4 regions of the Clostridium sp. BJN0013 genome follow, and region 3 is predicted to be linked to each of the others. Evidence: riboswitches for the same ligand, from Rfam matches in the RefSeq annotation. Region 3 holds a riboswitch; each other region holds the start of a gene.
The links. A riboswitch is a leader RNA that binds a small molecule or an ion and turns the genes downstream of it on or off. The one in region 3 is predicted to bind S-adenosylmethionine.
Positions count from the first base shown of each region.

Region 1: another riboswitch for S-adenosylmethionine. It lies ahead of AB3K27_RS07695 (O-acetylhomoserine aminocarboxypropyltransferase/cysteine synthase family protein); the one in region 3 lies ahead of AB3K27_RS17130 (DUF2292 domain-containing protein).
Region 2: another riboswitch for S-adenosylmethionine. It lies ahead of metK (methionine adenosyltransferase); the one in region 3 lies ahead of AB3K27_RS17130 (DUF2292 domain-containing protein).
Region 4: another riboswitch for S-adenosylmethionine. It lies ahead of AB3K27_RS11660 (radical SAM protein); the one in region 3 lies ahead of AB3K27_RS17130 (DUF2292 domain-containing protein).

Region 1 covers NZ_CP162495.1:1,506,762-1,509,936, forward strand. The annotation lists gene AB3K27_RS07690 (Hsp20/alpha crystallin family protein) at 97-714, opposite strand; SAM riboswitch class I at 892-999, shown strand; gene AB3K27_RS07695 (O-acetylhomoserine aminocarboxypropyltransferase/cysteine synthase family protein) at 1,195-2,493, shown strand; gene AB3K27_RS07700 (alpha/beta fold hydrolase) at 2,530-3,175, shown strand, end outside.
Region 2 covers NZ_CP162495.1:328,050-331,224, reverse strand. The annotation lists gene AB3K27_RS01835 (ABC transporter substrate-binding protein) at 1-61, shown strand, start outside; gene metK (methionine adenosyltransferase) at 246-1,421, opposite strand; SAM riboswitch class I at 1,489-1,592, opposite strand; tRNA gene AB3K27_RS01825 (tRNA-Tyr) at 1,669-1,753, opposite strand; tRNA gene AB3K27_RS01820 (tRNA-Thr) at 1,759-1,834, opposite strand; tRNA gene AB3K27_RS01815 (tRNA-Val) at 1,856-1,931, opposite strand; tRNA gene AB3K27_RS01810 (tRNA-Tyr) at 1,940-2,024, opposite strand; tRNA gene AB3K27_RS01805 (tRNA-Thr) at 2,030-2,105, opposite strand; gene yyaC (spore protease YyaC) at 2,518-3,057, shown strand; gene AB3K27_RS01795 (rod shape-determining protein) at 3,159-3,175, opposite strand, start outside.
Region 3 covers NZ_CP162495.1:3,299,328-3,302,502, reverse strand. The annotation lists gene AB3K27_RS17135 (nitrogenase component 1) at 1-1,178, shown strand, start outside; SAM riboswitch class I at 1,308-1,415, shown strand; gene AB3K27_RS17130 (DUF2292 domain-containing protein) at 1,542-1,700, shown strand; gene sufC (Fe-S cluster assembly ATPase SufC) at 1,867-2,613, shown strand; gene sufB (Fe-S cluster assembly protein SufB) at 2,643-3,175, shown strand, end outside.
Region 4 covers NZ_CP162495.1:2,279,248-2,282,422, forward strand. The annotation lists gene AB3K27_RS11660 (radical SAM protein) at 201-1,841, opposite strand; SAM riboswitch class I at 2,047-2,152, opposite strand; gene AB3K27_RS11665 (efflux RND transporter permease subunit) at 2,400-3,175, opposite strand, start outside.

The DNA.
Region 1 (3,175 bases), 1.8 Mb from region 3:
TATCTTAGGTACTTATTTTTCTAATATATTTTACTTTTTTAATGAAATTTTCTTTATGTAGGGCACTCTTTTAAATATCTAAAAGTACATATAGAATTAATTACTTGTCATTATATTGCCAGTATTGTGACAAGTTTGAATTGTTCTACTAAATTTTTCTGATTTTGGCAATCTGATCTCAAGAACCCCACTTTGTAAAGTAGCTTCTACAGCTTCTGCTCTTACACTGGTGGAGAGAGGAACTGTTCTATTCAATACCAATTGATTATCTCCATTTAACAAGGTTCCTGAAATGGTTAATGAATCATTGCTAACATTGAGATTTAAATCATTTACTGGTGCATCTGATACATATGCTGATATCATAATGTCACTGGATGTTTCTGAGATATCTATTGTAGGCTGAACCATAATGCTTCTTATAACTGGATGATGGTAAATCATATTATTAAAATTTCCACTTCCCATTTGAATACCCTGGTATGATAAAGTACATGGTGTCGTAATCATTTGATGAGGACTGGCTCCGCAGTTTATCATTTGAGTTTCCATGGCATGCGGAGTATTATAAAAATTGTTTACTCCAGATTGCATGGGAAGTCCGTAGTTAAAAGCAGTACATGAATTTAAATGGCTTGATGACATTGGAACAAATTTTAGCTGTTGTGCATTAACTCCCTGTTGATTTAAAGTATTAGTGTTCATTTGTATCATAGTATACCTCCTAAATTTTCTTAATTTTTACAGTAATTATTATTGCATATTAAGAGAAAAATTATTCAGAAATAAAAATTTATACATGTAATATAAAACTTTATTCTTAAAGGATTAATTTACTATTGACAAAATGGCTAAAAAAGTATATCATTAACTACAAATTTAAATGAAAATTTCTTATCGAGAGTAGTGGAGGGACTGGCCCTATGATACTCGGCAACCTGAATATTTTTTATATATCAATGGTGCTAATTCCAGCAGGTTAAACCTGAAAGATGAGAGAAACGGTTAATATAGCTTTCTATAGTTTCTCTATAGGAAGTTTTTTTATTTGATTGGCTAGACAAACTGGAGGTCAAATTTTATCTATTATAGAGTTTTTTAAGTGTAATCTCTATGATATGTAGAATTTGGCCTCTTCTTCATTATATAGTACTTTATGAAAGTATATCTAAATTAGGAAAAGAGGAGATTTTCATGAGTGAAAAATTTAAAATAGGAACAAAAGCAGTACAAGGAGGATATTCGCCTAAGTCAGGTGATCCCAGGGTAGTTTCAATAGTTCAAAGTACATCATATAAATATGACAGTTTTGATGAAGTGGCAAATGTAGCAGCAGTGAGTGCAGATGTAACAGCATTAAATAAACAAGGAGGATATCTGTATACAAGAGTAGGAAATCCAACGGTGACAGCACTTGAAAAAAAATATGTAGAATTACAAGGTGGTGTTGAAGCAATTGCTACTGCATCGGGACAATCAGCAGTAGTTTATTCCATAATAAATATTGCAAATTCAGGAGATCACATTATTGCAAATTCAAATCTATATGGAGGTACATATAATCTTTTTAATACAATTATACCTAAGTTAGGGATTAATGTATCCTTTATGGATCCTGTGGCTTCTGAAGAAGAAATTTTAGCGGCAGCAACAGAAAAGACTAAACTGATATTTGGGGAAACCATAGGAAATCCAGGACTTAATGTATTAGATTTTGACAAATTTTCTTCTGTGGCAACAAAATTGGATATACCATTTATTGTTGATAATACTATAGCAACACCTTATCTTATAAATCCATTTGAATATGGAGCAAATATAGTGGTTCATTCTACTACTAAATACTCAGATGGGCATGCAGTATCCCTTGGAGGAATAATTATTGATGGAGGAAACTTTAATTGGGCAAATGGAAAATTTCCTGATTATACCACTCCAACTGGTCCCTATGATGTGGTATTTGTCAATGAATTTGGAAAACGTGCTTTTTCAGGAAAATTAAGAACCAATTTAGTTGAAGAATTTGGTGCGGCGCCAGCTCCATTTAATGCATTTTTAACAAATCTGGGATTGGAAACTTTACATTTAAGAATGGAAAGACATTCATACAATGCTTTAAATTTAGCTAAATACCTTTCAAATCATCCTAAAATTCAATGGGTCAGATATCCCTATCTGGAATGGGATCCAGAATATGAAAGAGCAAAAAAATATTTAAATGGAGGAGCAAGTGGAATTTTAACTTTTGGGGTAAAGGGGGGAATTGAAGCGGCAAAAACTTTAGGAGAAAATTTAAAATTAGCTTCCATAGTTGTTAATTTAGGTGATGTAAGAACCTATGTAATCCATCCTGCAAGTACAACCCATTTGGCATTATCGGAAGAACAACAAAGAGAGGCAGGAGTGACGCCTGAATTAATCAGGGTGTCTGTAGGAATTGAAGATATTGAAGATATAATAGCAGATTTTCAGCAGGCTTTAGATAGAGTCTGAAATAGGTAATTTTAAAAATACAGAGGTGTAATATATATGGGTATAAATAATATAGAAGTAACTCCAACTGTGAAATCAAATACTGTATATATATCTGAAACATTTTTTTATAAGGATGCTCAGGGGGTGGATATTTTTACTGAAAAGTGGTATCCAACTAAAGGTAAGGATATATATGGCGTTATACAAGTGGCCCATGGTATGGGAGAAACTACTGATTATTATAGAGAATTTAGCCAGGAGATGGTTAAAGCTGGTTTTATTGTATATATTAATGAGGGACGTGGACATGGTAGAACAGCAGGAGACATAAATGAACCATCCTATGCAGAAAATGCAGGATATATGGGAGAAGATGGAATAAACTGGATGGTTGAAGATATAAAATTATTGACGGATATTATAAAAAGGCAGAACCCGGCATTGCCAAATTTTCTCTTGGGCCACAGTTTAGGTTCAGTTTTAGCTCAAATATATGCCTATAAATACGGCAGTGAAGTAAATGGAATCATATATTCTGGGACTACAGGCCCAATTCACATAAAAAAAATAGCAGAATTAATTGAAACAGCAAGTAAAGAGGCAAAAAAGATTGGAAGAAAGGCTGTGAGTATTGAGGCTTCAAATATATTTTTTGAGCATTTTAATGATGAATTTCAACCGTCTAAAACAGATTATGATT
Region 2 (3,175 bases), 1.1 Mb from region 3:
TTACTACTATTATGATCTATCAGCTAATGACATAGAGGACATATTAAATCCCAAAAAATAAATATGTATTAAGTATTTTATATAATACAAAGAATCAGCTTCCTTTGATGGTAATGCTGTCATTGCCATGTGGGTTCTATTGAGGACGTATTATGTAAAATATACTAACATACTTAACTGAGTATCTATTAAAAACAATTAAAATAAAAGAACTCCGCATAATACAATACAGAGTTCTTTTATTATTAAAAATAACCTTTTATATCATTAACTTTATTTAACCTTTCCCAAGGTAAATCTATATCAGTTCTTCCAAAATGTCCATAAGCTGCAACTTGCCTATATATAGGTCTTCTTAAGTCTAGGTCTCTTATTATAGCTGCTGGCTTTAAATCAAATACTCTATTTACTATATCAATTATCCTCTCTTCTGATATCTTTTGTGTGCCAAAAGTATCTACACTTATTGATACAGGTTCTGCTACACCTATGGCATAAGCAATTTGTATTTCTAGCTTGTCAGCAACTCCAGCAGCGACTAAATTCTTAGCCACCCACCTAGCAGCATAAGCAGCAGATCTATCGACTTTAGTAGGATCTTTTCCTGAAAATGCCCCGCCGCCATGTCTTCCGTAACCGCCGTATGTATCAACTATTATCTTTCTTCCCGTAAGTCCAGAATCTCCCTGAGGACCTCCAACTACGAACCTCCCTGTTGGATTTATAAAATATTTAGTATTAGAATCTAAAAATTCTGGTGATACAATAGGTTTTATAACATTATCTATTATATCTTTTTCAATTTGCTCCCTGGTCACAAATTCATCATGCTGTGTAGATACTACTATTGTATCAACTCTAATTGGTTTATTATCCGCATATTCTATAGTAACCTGTGTTTTTCCATCCGGTCTTAAATAATTCAATATACTTTCTTTTCTGACTTGTGACAACCTCTTTGAAAGTTTATGGGCTAAGTTTATAGGCATAGGCATATATTCTGGAGTTTCGTTTGTTGCAAATCCAAACATCATACCTTGATCTCCAGCTCCTATAGCATCTACTTTTTCCATTTTACCTACTTTGGCTTCTAAGGATTTATCAACTCCCATAGCTATATCTAATGATTGTTCGTCAATTGAACTCAACACAGCGCAAGTATCACAATCAAATCCATATTTAGCTCTAGTGTACCCTATTTCCCTTATAGTTTTCCTAACTACTTTAGGAATATCAATGTAACAATTGGTAGATATTTCTCCCATAACTAAAACCATACCTGTAGTAGTTGCAGTTTCACATGCCACTCTCCCCTGGGGATCCCGTTCTAAAATAGCATCTAAAATAGCATCTGAAATTTGATCGCACATTTTATCAGGATGTCCTTCTGTAACTGATTCAGATGTAAAAAGTCTTCTCATTCTTAATACCTCCCTATATAAAATAAAAAACCACTTCAGTAAGAAGAGGTTAAATAAATTAACTACTCTCTTATCTTGCAGACTTTTAACTGCCGGAATTGGCACCTTGGTGACCACACACTGGTTGCCGGGCTTCACAGGGCCTTTTCCCTCCACCTCTCTTGATAAGAGCTTTTATATAATGAATTTTCTTGGTTATGAAAATAACAAATTAAGTAAAATAAAAAACACCTAAAAGTGCCTTTTATGGTGGAGGAAGATGGATTCGAACCATCGAAGTCACTGACAACAGATTTACAGTCTGCCCCCTTTAGCCACTCGGGAATTCCTCCGCATTTGGTGCTGGCAGTAGGCTTCGAACCCACGACCTACTGATTACAAGTCAGTTGCTCTACCTGCTGAGCTATGCCAGCTTATTTTATTATTAAATGATGTGGTGGGCACAACAGGGATCGAACCTGTGACCCCCTGCTTGTAAGGCAGATGCTCTCCCAGCTGAGCTATGCGCCCAATTTTTATGGTGGAGGAAGATGGATTCGAACCATCGAAGTCACTGACAACAGATTTACAGTCTGCCCCCTTTGGCCACTCGGGAATTCCTCCGAATCTGGTGCTGGCAGTAGGCTTCGAACCCACGACCTACTGATTACAAGTCAGTTGCTCTACCTGCTGAGCTATGCCAGCTCATTCCCAGACTATGTATCTTTATAGAATATAAACACACATACCTAACGTAGATTAGTATACATTCTCATTCATTTATTTTCAAACCTACTATACCCGTATAATATAATATTAAAGGTTTATTACTCCATATTTCTTTAGATCCCTTTAAAAATCATATGTATATGGTTGAAATTTAATATTTTACCCGTTCTCATCATATACATTATATATAATGTTCTCTATCAAGTAATTCTTAGGTTTAGGTAGAGTTTACTCATAAGGAACGCTTTCCTCCATCTGAACCCTAGAAGAACTTATCCAAGGGCATAGTGTACTCATCCCCTCACTTTGAAGAAGATGGGAGTGTTAGCTAATTGCTTGCCTTCGGATAAAAACATTTATAAGGTTATACATAAAGGAAGGTGAATATATGAATAGAGTAAAAGTCAATTATAAAAATCCTGTGTCCTACCATGAACTTGCCTACTTTCTAAAGAATTACATTAATAAAGATACTATTATTGTATGTATTGGTACAGATAGATATATAGGAGACTGTTTAGGTCCTTTAGTAGGTAGTCTACTAAAATGCAAACACTTTCCTTTACCTACTTACGGTACAATTTCAGATCCTATACATGCTTTAAATATAGAAGATAAATTAAAACAAATAAAGTTAATTCATCCCTATAGTACTATTATAGGGATAGATGCTTGTTTAGGGAATCCAGAAACCATAGGAGAAATTCAAGCAAGGGATTTCCCTGTTCATCCTGGTAAAGGCGTAGGAAAGTCTCTTCCAAATGTAGGAGATTATTCAATAATAGGCATAGTTGATTCAAATGAAAATGAAAATCTCTTTAGTAACTCTAGTAATATTCGTCTGAATTTAATTTTAAATATGGCTGAAGTAATACTTTATTCATTAATTCATTCATATTATTTATATTATAACAATATATTATCTTAAGCCTATACAACAAAAAAACTAACTTAAATAAGTTTAATTTACAGTACAATAAGTTAGAGTTTGCTCTTTTAATATCTTAAAAATATATTTATTCCATATAGTTAATCTATTAATGTTA
Region 3 (3,175 bases):
AAGGAGTAGGTTATTCTGGTGGAAGTTCTGTACCATGTACCAATACTACAGAAAGAGAAGTAGTATTTGGGGGAGAGCAGAGATTAAAACAGGTGATAGATGGAACCCTTAAGGTTTTAAAAGGAGATTTATTTGTAGTTTTAACAGGATGTACTTCTGATATAATAGGGGATGATGTAGGGCAAGTAGTAAGTGAATATAAAGATAAAGGCATTCCCATAGTTTATGCAGAGACAGCAGGTTTTAAAGGAAGCAATTTTAAAGGTCATGAATTAGTTATTGAAGCTATTATAAATCAGTTTGTAAGTGAAAAATCAATAAAAAAAGAAGTGGGATTGGTAAATGTATGGTCTGTGATTCCCTATCAGGATACATTTTGGTCTGGGAATTTAGGTGAGATAAAAAAGTTACTTGAAGGAATAGGATTAAAAGTGAATATACTTTTTGGTACAGAATCTGGTGGTGCTGATGAATGGAAAACAATTCCACAAGCACAATTTAATTTAGTTTTATCACCTTGGGTAGGTTTAAGTACTGCTGAATTATTGAAGAAAAAGTATGGTACTCCTTATTTGCATTATCCAATTTTGCCCATAGGTGCAAAAGAAACCAGTAAATTTTTAAGAACTGTGGGGGATTTTGCTAAGCTTAATAAAGAAAAGGTGGAAACTTTTATAAATGAAGAAGAAGAGAGATTTTATTATTATATTGATAGATCAATAGACTTTTTTATAGAATTCAGATATAGTGTGGCAGATAGATTTTTTAATATAACAGATTCTTTTTATGCCCTTGGGATTAGTAAGTTTTTAACCAATGAACTGGGGATTGTTCCAGGAGAACAATATATTACAGATGATACTCCTGAACAATATAGAAAAAGCATAGAGTATGAATTTGAACATCTCTCAAATAGCACTTCTGCTAAAGTAATATTTGAAATAGATGGAGGAAAAATACATCAAAGCTTGAGAAAATATGGACATGGCAATCATACTCCTCTGATTTTGGGAAGTTCATGGGATAGAGATATAGTGTCAGAATTAAATGGATTTGGAATAAATATATCACTACCGGTCAAACACAGGTTAGTGCTCAATAGAACTTATGTGGGATATAATGGCGGGCTAACTTTGACAGAAGATATATATAGTAATATACTGGAGACTTATAAATAATAGTATATAAAAATTTCTGTAGCACAAATATGATTTATTAAAAAATTATTTCAATTTTATTGACATTGTAAAGTTTAATATAATATAATGAAACTTAATAAAAGTAATAATTCAAAAATTTAATGAATATCCTTATCAAGAGAAACTTAGGGAATGGCCCGATGAAGTTTCAGCAACCACATTTAAATTTTATGTAAGGTGCTAAGTCCATCAGAACATAGTTCTGGAAGATGAGGTAAAGAAAATACCTTTAAGGTTGATTCTTTTGTATCTTAGGAATGATATAAAACCCTCTTCTTGTTTGGAAGAGGGTTTTTAATTTTTATATTAGTAAGATTTTATAAAAGGGGGTATAATATAAAAATGGAGAGAAGAATTGAAAGAAAAAATCAGATTTCAGAAGAATATATAAAAAAAATAGTTGAATCATTAAAGAATATAAGCTACGGATCAATAACTTTGGTAATTCAAGATGGAATAGTAATTCAAGTGGAAACTAATGAAAAAATAAGACTTAAATAGAGAGTTTATTATTGATTATCTTTTAAATAAAGAGTAAAATATAATCAGAGACAATGTTGAGTGTTTAAGTCGGATATCATCCTGCTTAATTATTGAAGTAACTTTGTAGCTGATTTTTTTTATATTTAAATATGAGTTAAATACTCGGATTTAAAGGAGAGATACGATGTCAAATAAATTATTAAAAATAAACAATTTAATAGCAAAAGTTGGCGATAAAGAAATATTAAAAGGAGTGAATTTGGAAGTTGGTAAAGGTGAAGTTCATGCCATAATGGGACCAAATGGTGCAGGAAAATCTACACTTGTAAATACTATTATGGGGCACCCTAAATATAATATGACAGCAGGAGATATAATATTTGAAGGAAAGTCTGTCAGTGACTTAAAAGTAAATGAAAGGGCCAGATGTGGAATCTTTATGTCTTTTCAATATCCACAGGAGATACCAGGTATAACTGTGGAAAATTTCTTAAGAAGCGCAAAAATTTCAGTTTCTAAAAAGAAAATAGGTATTTTGGCATTTAGAAAAATTTTAAAAGAAAAATTAGAACTTCTAAAAATAGATGAAAGCTATACTAAAAGGTACTTAAATGTGGGGTTTTCTGGTGGAGAAAAGAAAAAAAATGAAATACTTCAGATGGCGGTGCTTGAACCAAAACTTGCTATGCTAGATGAGACAGATTCAGGACTTGATATAGATGCAGTTAAAATAGTATCAGAAGGAGTAAGCAAGCTTAGAACAAAGGAGAATTCTATACTTATAATTACCCATCATAATAGTATTTTAGAGTATTTAAAACCGGATTATGTCCATATACTTGTAGATGGAAAAATAGTTGAGACTGGGGATGCATCTTTAGCTGAAGAAATAGAGAAAAGCGGATATGATAAATTTAAGGCTCTGGTATAATATACTGTTTAATAAGAGAGGTGTTCCTGTTGAAAAAAAATAAAACTTATATAAAAGATATAATAAGAAGTATTTATGATGTAAAAAATAAAGATGAATCTATTTATAAAACTGATAGAGGACTTACAAAAGAAATAATAGAGGAAATATCTTATGAAAAAAATGATCCGGCCTGGATGAAAGAGTTTAGGCTTAAGGCCTTAGAAATATATGATAATATGCCAATGCCTTCATGGGGACCTGATTTAACAGATCTAAATATGGATAATATAGTGACCTATGTAAGACCAGATACTGACATAAAACATAATTGGAGAGATGTTCCTAAAGATATAAAAAATACTTTTGATTTGTTGGGTATACCTAAAGCAGAGCAAAAATCACTAGCAGGAGTAGGTGCTCAATATGATTCTGAAGTTGTTTACCATAATGTAAGTGAAGATCTGAAAAAACAGGGTGTACTATATATGGATATGGAAACGGCCATAAGGGACTATGAAGAATTAGTGAGACCTCATTTTATGAAACTTGTACCTCCAACGGATCATAAATTTGCTGCACT
Region 4 (3,175 bases), 1.0 Mb from region 3:
AATTTACTCAATTAACAAAAGGTGTCTTATTTATTTCAATTTAAAATTTTATGTATATAATAAAGAACTTTTGACTGTCTAGGAACTACATAAATTAGTTGAAGCCCCTTCAATAAGAATCCACAGCTTCAATTGGCTGGTGATTCTCATCATACAGAAAAAGTTAAAGTTTTTCATTCCAGGAAACTTTCAGTTCCTCTTTATTTTTTTAATCTATCTAAATGCCTGAAAAATGGTCTTGTTCTTTCCTGTTCTTGAAATTTTTCCTTTGGATCCTGATTTTTTACGTATTCTGGAATTATAATCACTATAGCTGCAATATCAAAGCCTTTTTGTTCTAAAATATCTGTATAGGCTTTTTCATAATGTTTACCTGAAATATATATATTTTCAGTTTTACCAATTATCTCATAACTTTCTTTATTTTCACCATATATTAAAATTGAAACTTTTTTATCATACCAGACACTTGCTGTTAAATTTCTATAACTTTGGGATGATTCAAAAAGCTCTATATATTCAATATTTCCATCCTCATTTATATGAAGAGTCTGTTTCACAGCTGTATGGGGTATTCCATCAATTCCGACAGTTGCAAGTACTTTTAATGTTTTAGAATTGTTAATAATATGTTTTATATCATTAAAATCTATTGTTGACCCATATTTTATCCTAAGAGTGTTGAGCCCCTCAGTTAACTTAACATAATACTCTAAAGATGCATTTTTCTGATCTTTAAAGAATGACAGTGGCCTTGGAACCCATACAATATAAACCACCGATACACCTTTACTTATCAAATCTTCCGCTTCTTCTAATGTATGTTTGAGCCCCTCTTCTTCCGTCTTGAATCCATTTGGTTTTGCCAATTCTACACCACCGACAATGCCTGAGTTAACATTACCTTTTCCAAATATATCAACTGCTGCTACAAGACGTCTTTTCCACTCCTTATATCCAACCCATTCTTCTTTACCTGGACAAATCCATTTGAACAAATCCTCATTTAACACCTCTATATCGGAAGTGTAACTTGTTAAACCCGTTTCATTATATAAACGTACAAGTTGTTCTTCGTTTAATGCAGTAGTTATCACCTGACTAGGAAATCTCTTTTCTTTGAAGTTTTGCCCTATAGCTTTCAAAATTTCTATATAGTAGTCAACCTCCGCATCAAAAGGTGTAGCACCGTTGGTATCTGAACCCATGGTCATACATATATTAGTAAATCTTCCTTTTTGCTTCAGTGCTTCTCTCACCGTTTCATAAGCATCTTGTGGGGTTAATCTTTGCTTTATAACTCCATCTTCTTTAAAATGAGGTACTAGATCACAATATTTGCACCCCCTTTGATTTTTCCAAAAATGGCAATATGATGTTGGTGTGATATTTAATCTTTGAGGTCTGGCAAACACTATTGAATCCATTGATACCCCACTGCTTGTTAATTCGCCATAATAGTCTGGTTTCTCCCAAAAGTTAACTTCTTCGATTATTTTATTATTATCAACTAATACAGATTTTCCATCACGATAATCAACAATATAAGGATTCTGTGCTAACGGAGTTGGATCAGTTATTATAGTTGTCCCGTCTCTCAGAATTAATGACTCTGGGACTGCTCGTGTTTTTTGATCTCTTGCTCCCAATGAAGCAAAAAATACATTAGCTCCTGTTAGCTGATATATGTTGGGATCTATTTTATCCAGTACCTTTTGAGTATAATGTACTCCCCTGCGCTGAACATCTATTTTTAAAATTATGAGCCTTGGAATTTGAGGATATTTTTCAACAATACTTTCAAATGACAGCTCATTTTCACGATTATTTATAATTGTCATCATCTTACCTCTTTTCTATTAATATTTTTTACCGATTTAGCAATAAGTGTATGTAATAAATAAAAGGTCAAGCTTCAATAAACATAGAAAATTCATCAAAATAAAAAGTATTTTCTAGTTTAAATGAAACTTGACCTCTAGTCTTCTAGTCAGCCAAAACAAAAAACTTCCTGTAAAGAAACTACAGCAAGTTATATTCTTTAGTTTCTCATCTTTCAGGGTATTCCTGCTGGAATTAGCACCATTAAATGTAATTACATCCAGGTTGCCGGGCATCATCGGGCCAGTCCCTCTACCTCTCTTGATAAGAGTATACGATATTAAATTTTCAAAACCCAATACATCTACATAAAATCATTATAATACTGTATAATTTGATATGTCAATAATTAATACTGATTTTCAGAAATTTAGCAGACAAATCTCCGCTATAGCTTAAAATATATTAACAAGAAATAAGCAAGAACTGGACCGTCTCAAAATAGAAATTATTTTTCTATTTTGAGACAGCCCTATATAATTACATTGAACCTTTCTTTAATATATGACATGGTATTTCTAGTTAGTAATGATCTCTTTGTTTTTTGTCATTCTTTCCAATTTAGTATTTACCATGGAATAAACCACAGGTACTACTACAAAAGTCAGGAATGTAGCTGTCAAAAGTCCACACATCATGGCAACTGACATAGGTCCAAACAGTGCACTCCCAGAAAAAGCCAATGGTATAAGTGCTGTAATGGTCGCCGTGGAACTCAATATTATAGGTCTAAATCTTTGGCTTACAGCATATATACAAGCATCATTTATAGAAAGTCCCTCTTCTCTGCCATTGTTTATATATTCAATAAGAAGTATAGCATTTCTTATAACAACTCCAATTAAACTTATTATTCCCATAAAAGCTGTAAGCGACAGGTTCATTCCAAAAGCATGAAGCCCTATTGAAACTCCTATCAGCGACAGTGGCAGAGAACACATTATTATAAGCGGTTGTACAAATGATTTAAATTGAATAAACAAAAGTACATATATTATTACCAAAATGAGTACACCTGCTACGCCAAGACTTGTAAAGTACTTACTTATCTGAGCCTTTTCACCGTCATATATAACTTTTACTGGATCCAAATTCATCCCTTCTATTTTTTGCTTCAATGCATTCTCTATATTAACAGAATTATATCCACTTTTAACATCACTATAAACGGTTATGGTCCTATCTTCTTTATAGTGGGTTATTTTATCTATCTCTGAATTAAGTTTAACAGATGCAACCTCGTATAAAGGTATTTTATTCTTAGTAACACTTGATTCAATATATAAATTTTTCA